Regions from separate parts of the Metasolibacillus sp. FSL H7-0170 genome, predicted to be linked through region 1. Evidence: riboswitches for the same ligand, from Rfam matches in the RefSeq annotation. Region 1 holds a riboswitch; the other holds the start of a gene.
The links. A riboswitch is a leader RNA that binds a small molecule or an ion and turns the genes downstream of it on or off. The one in region 1 is predicted to bind S-adenosylmethionine.

Region 1 (3,218 bases):
ATTTAGTGTCTGTGAGTGAAGGTCAAACTACAACCCAAGCATTTGAACGCTCTCGTCGTTTAGCTATTTTAGCCGAGCAGTTAGGCTATAAACGTTTTTGGGTGGCTGAGCATCATAATAGCCGTTCCATCGCAAGCTCAGCCACTTCTGTTGTCATGAGTTATTTGGCTAGTGCAACAAAGGAAATTCGAATCGGTTCCGGTGGAATTATGCTACCTAACCATGCACCATTAATTATTGCCGAGCAATTTGGAACACTTGATGCAATGTTCCCAGGTCGAATCGATTTAGGCTTAGGTCGTGCACCCGGTACAGACCATTTTACAGCAAGGGCACTACGTCGCCGTGATGCTGAGGACTTTGAAGATAATATTGAGGAGCTAGAGCGCTTTTTAGCAAAAGCACAGGAATCAGATTACATTAAGGCTTATCCTGGATTTGGTGCAAATGTGCCAATGTGGGTGTTAGGCTCAAGTTTATTTAGTGCAGAACTAGCTGCTCGCCGTGGTATGCCATATGCCTTTGCAAGTCATTTTGCCCCTGACTATTTAATGCAGGCAATTGATATTTATCGTACACAATTCCAGCCTTCTGAGCATTTACAGAAGCCGAAAATGCTCGCTTGTGTCAATGTGATGATTGCCGATACCGATGAAGAAGCTCAAAAATTGGCAACAACTTACTATCAGCTTTTCTTAAGCATTATTCGTCGCACACATGATTTACTTCAGCCACCTGTAGACAATATGGATGAAATATGGACACCATTTGAAAAGCAGGCAATTATGCAGCAACGTCAATATATGTTCGTTGGTGACCAGCAATCAGTCAAAGCACAATTAGAAAAATTCGTTGCAGACACAAAAATAGATGAATTAATGGTAACTGCTTCTATTTATGATGAAGAGGCTCGGACAAAGTCATTTACATTGTTGAAGGAGCTTTTTTAAACCCTATTGTCAAACCGCAACACACATGCTACAATATATGAAAATTAATAAATCTTATCAAGAGAAGCCGAGGGACATGGCCCGTTGACGCTTCAGCAACCTCTAATATTTATTAGAAAGGTGCTAATTCCAGCGGGGATTGTCCCCGAGAGATAAGAGTGAACGGATTTGATTACGAAAACCCTCTCATTCTCTTTACTGGAATGAGAGGGTTTTTGCATTACCTTCTCTAGCTGATTCAACCATGCTTCAAAAGATAATTGATTTGTTAATTCAAGAAATGGGGGAAGCGAAGTGCCAATTAATATTCCGAAGCAATTGCCAGCAGGCGAGCTATTAAGACAAGAGAAAATTTTCGTAATGGAGGAGGACCGTGCGAGAACACAGCAAATCCGTCCGTTAAATATTTTAGTTTGTAACCTAATGCCAGAAAAAGAGAAAACGGAGTTGCAATTATTACGTTTGTTAGGAAATACACCATTACAAGTGAATGTGACATTTTTAAATACAGCGACATATGAGTCAAAAAATGTTTCAAAATCGCATTTACAATCGTTTTATACGACATTTAACGAAATCAAACACCGCCGATTTGATGGGATGATAATTACAGGCGCACCAATTGAACGAATGGAGTTTGAGGACGTTATTTATTGGAAAGAAATAACGGATATTATGGAATGGGCAAAATTAAACGTCACATCGATTATGAATATATGTTGGGGCGCTCAGGCTGCCCTCTACCATCATTATGGCATTGGAAAATTCGAGTTACCGAAAAAATGCTCTGGTGTCTATTCGCACGTCATTACAGATTTAACTGTCGATTTAGTGCGTGGCTTTAGTGACGAATACGTAGCACCACATTCAAGACATACATCGGTATCGATAGAGGAAGTTCGCGCGCATCCAGATTTACGCTTACTTAGCTATTCTGATGATGCTGGTGTCTTCATTGTACAGTCTAAAGACAACAAGCAAATTATGATTACAGGTCATTTAGAATATGACGCGACAACGCTTGCAGATGAGTATGAGCGAGATGTGGCAAAGGGAGATAATGTAGAAGTACCGATTAATTACTTTCCAAATGATGATCCTACTAAAGCGCCGAAAAACACGTGGCGTGCACATTCACATTTATTGTTCTACAATTGGCTGAACTATTACGTATACCAAGAAACACCATATAAATGGGATTTTGTTGAGGAAGAAATCGAATATCATATTTAACAAGCTAGTTGAATGCTAGAGGACGTAATTTAATTTAGCATTTATATTAAAGCGATGGAGCCGTCTCAAAATGAATTTTCAGACGAATTCCATCGCTATTTATCTTGATTTAGGCTTTTTTATACTCATAAGCTAATTCATCGAGCTGTTCATCCACACTTACATATAAATCATGCTCATTGAAAAACCATTCATCATTGCGTTCGATATAATAATGAACACCTTCAACAACTGTGTCTACGCCAATTTCATGAGGGAATTCGCGGTTCATACCGAGTGAAAAGCCTTCATGAAAAGGGGAAGAACCACCGTATCTTGCATAAAATCGTACATAATCTCCTTGTTGTACTTCCATTTCTTTTTGAAACCAATTAATCGCTGCATCTGTTAATACTATTTTCATGACAATAGCCTCCGACATACATTTATACTTATATTTTAGCGGATTTCACAGGGTAGTAACAGTAAATTGCTTTGAGAGTCATTGCAAGCGAAGATTAATTACATGCATGAGAGGTGGACTAAGGCATCTTTAGCACAATATTTTACTCGTTCGTTTTAAAAACAAAAATTGTCTGAAAGCAACACGTTATTCCGCTTTCAGACAACTCTATTGTAGTTTAAATCCATTTCACTTTCGGCTCTGTACCTGCCTTAATCCGTTTAATATTTTCTCTGTGACGATAAACGATAAACGTAAATAAAATGGCAATTAAAATAAATAAGGCAAAATCACCTGTTAATACTAAGTAAACTATGCTATAAATAAGGGCGATGAGTGCAACAATCATAGATGTGAGGCTGACCATTTTTGTAAGCTTTAGCGTAATGAAAAATACGACAAAAAGTAGTAAAAATAATGGCCATGCATATCCTAGCACAACACCTGCAGAAGTTGCTACGGCTTTGCCACCACGGAAACGCGCAAAAATAGGGAAGATATGACCTAGTACAGCGGCAACACCTAAAATTAATATGTGAATTTGCACGTCTTGGAAAAATGGCAATAAAGGTAATAGAACAGCAGCTGTGCCC
Region 2 (3,218 bases), 1.5 Mb from region 1:
TGGTCATTTCCATGCTCGATATACGCATCATATACTTCCTTTACAATGTACCCATTTAATAAATCATATGTTGATTCTGAAAACGCACTATGCCCAAACACTTTCATCCACATCATTTCAACATTTGCTAATAATAATTGAATTGCTTGTGAATTGATGAAGGTGTATGTCTCATTTAATTCATACACAATATAAGATGCTATGTTTTGTGCACTATATGTACGTCCCATATTCAACACTCCTTTGATTTATCCTATTTTATCAATTACGCTTCGGTTTACTACCACCCAGATTTCTCCAATATTTTTGGTGGAAGTTTACTTAAAATCGCAACATCCTGTAACATCCGTTGGAGATTGAAAGAATTTCAATTCCCTGCAAGTAGATTGGTTTTATTATAATTGAGAAAAATCAAGAAGTCAATAATTCTTATAAAAATACTAGGTATTAAGTTTTTATATTTTAGTAGGGGGCTGCGACTGCGAAATGATGCAGTCTACAGCCTATTTTTAGCAACAATCTAACAAAACCATATAGATACTTTATACAAATGAGTATTCAAGCGTTTGTCTATAGGTTAAGCATTTTTTGCTGCTAATGCTAACGCTTGGTCCAAATCTGCCACTATATCTTCCACTGCTTCTAAGCCGATTGATAAGCGAATGAGCTCTTCTGATACACCAGCGATTTTAAGTTCTTCTGCTGATAATTGTTGATGTGTTGTAGATGCTGGGTGAATAATAAGCGAGCGTGCATCGCCCACATTTGCTACATGCGAGAAGAGTTTAACACTATCAATAACAGTTCGCCCAGCCTCTCTACCACCTTTAATACCGAAAGTGATGATAGAGCCAAAACCATTTTTCAAATACTTTTTCGCCAATGAATGCGATACAGTATCTTCAAAGCCGTTATAGTTTACATATTCCACGAATGGGTGGTTACGTAAATGAGCCGCTACTTTTGCGGCATTTTCATTATGTCTTACTACACGCAAATGAAGCGTTTCTAACCCTTGTAAAAAGTTAAATGCTGAATCTGCACTTAATGTTGGCCCGAAATCTCGCAGCAATTGCACGCGCAATTTTGTAGCGAATGCCGCAGTTGCCGTATCAACTCCATAGCGGATGCCGTGATATGTTGTATCAGGCTCTGTGAAGCCTGGGAATTTCCCCTGTGTCCAGTCAAATTTCCCTGCATCGACAACAATACCACCGATTGTTGTGCCATGCCCACCAATCCATTTTGTTGCCGAATGAATGACAACATCCGCCCCGAATTCGATTGGATTAGAGCCATATGGTGATGGGAATGTATTATCAAGGATTAGTGGGATACCATGCTCATGTGCGATTTTAGCAACCGCTTCAATATCTAGCACATTTAAGCTTGGATTACCGATTGTTTCTGCAAAAATTGCTTTTGTATTTTCGTTAATTGCCGCTCGGAAGTTTTCCGGGTCACTCTCGTCTACAAATGTTGTCGTAATACCGTAACGTGGCAAAGTTGTAGCAAATAAATTATAAGTACCGCCGTACAAAGAGCCTGCTGATACGATATGGTCTCCTGCACCAGCAATGTTTAAAATAGAAAATGAGATAGCTGCCATTCCTGAAGAAAGTGCTACTGCTGCTGTTCCTTTTTCCAATAAAGCAACACGCTCTTCAAATGCCCCAACAGTCGGGTTCATAATACGAGAATAAATATTTCCCGCTTCCTCTAATGCAAATAATCGCTGCGCATGAGCAGTATCGTTAAATGCATAAGCAGTTGTACGATAAATTGGTACGGCAATTGCCCCTGTTACTGGATCGGGTTTTTGCCCACCATGTAATAACAATGTTTCTGGTCGTAGTGTTGACATGATGTTCCTCCTAAAATGTATTCGATGGCTAATGGATTTTTGAGGAGGGTAGAAAAACAAAAAACCCTCTTCCTAAGAAGAGGGTTCGCAAATGAGCAAGTTTTCCTCCCCTTATCTTTCAGATTCCAATCCGAATCTGTAGGAATTAGCACCTTTGTAAGCTCGTCGCTTACCGGTTGCCGGGCATCATAGGGCCTAGTCCCTCCGCCACTCTTGATAAGAGTATTTGATTCATGTTCCATCGTTGTGTTTGAGTATAAAGCATTGTAAACCAAGAAGTCAACTATTATTTTTTAATTTTTTTCAATAGATGTCACAAATTTTGAATGAAGGCCTACCAAACGTAGCGCAGGTCGCGAATATTTAGATTAATTCACATCAGTTAGCTCGAAAAAAATCTAAATGAGAGTTAGCCAAGGCGTAATTGTTTTTTAATTAATTCATACAAATCGCTAAAATAATAGCATTTAGTCAACTTGATTGGTTATTTAATATAAGTAGTATAAAATAATATACGAATACAGGTCATTAGGAGGATGAAAATGGATACTAGAGAACTTTTACGCAATCACGCATCCGTGCGTAAATATACAGGGGAACAAATTCCGCGCGAAACGGTAATGGATTTAATCGAAACAGCACAAATGGCAGCAAGTTCACATTTTGTGCAAGCATATAGCGTTATTTGGGTTACGGATGAAAATAAAAAGCAAAAGCTCGGCGAATTATCAAAAAATGAATTTCAATTTCAAACAGCGGGTGCATCATTCTTATTTTGTGTTGACTTTAAGCGTCTTCAAGCCGCGGGTCAAAAACACGGTGTAGATATCGTTACAGATTCTGCAGAAAATTTACTTGTTGGTGTAGTCGATGTATCTTTATTTGCACAAAATTTTGTTGTTGCGGCAGAGGCGAAGGGCTACGGCATTTGCTATATTGGCGGAGCACGTAATAACCCTGCTGAAATTAGCGAACTTTTCAACTTACCTAAAAGTGTATTTCCGTTATTTGCACTGACGATTGGTACTCCGACAAAGCGCAATGAAACAAAACCACGCTTGCCTGTCCCTGCAGTACTTCATGAAAATGCCTATGACGAGGCTAAGTATGATGCATTATTAGAAGAATATGATGCAACGATGGAAGGTTATTATGCAAGTCGTTCTTCAAATCAAAAAACAGCTACATGGACAAAACAAATGGCAGATTATTTAATCGAGCAAAAGCGTCCATACATCAAAGAATTCCTTGCACAGCAAGGGTTTACATGGAAATAACAGTGACCCATGCTCTTGCATTTAGTCTTTTGCGATTTTACTGTAGAAGTGGAAGTTTTTTGTACTCTTCATCTTGC

Region 2: it holds a riboswitch for S-adenosylmethionine, as region 1 does, so the genes downstream of both, MHH70_RS09620 (O-acetylhomoserine aminocarboxypropyltransferase/cysteine synthase family protein) here and metA (homoserine O-succinyltransferase) in region 1, are expected to answer to the same signal.

What each region holds. Positions count from the first base shown of each region.
Region 1 is NZ_CP151964.1:559,661-562,878, reverse strand. Features, by position in the region: gene MHH70_RS02585 (LLM class flavin-dependent oxidoreductase) at 1-950, shown strand, start outside; SAM riboswitch class I at 1,002-1,109, shown strand; gene metA (homoserine O-succinyltransferase) at 1,245-2,183, shown strand; gene MHH70_RS02575 (hypothetical protein) at 2,293-2,586, opposite strand; gene plsY (glycerol-3-phosphate 1-O-acyltransferase PlsY) at 2,804-3,218, opposite strand, start outside.
Region 2 is NZ_CP151964.1:2,080,435-2,083,652, forward strand. Features, by position in the region: gene MHH70_RS09615 (hypothetical protein) at 1-230, opposite strand, end outside; gene MHH70_RS09620 (O-acetylhomoserine aminocarboxypropyltransferase/cysteine synthase family protein) at 578-1,864, opposite strand; SAM riboswitch class I at 1,973-2,087, opposite strand; gene nfsA (oxygen-insensitive NADPH nitroreductase) at 2,407-3,141, shown strand.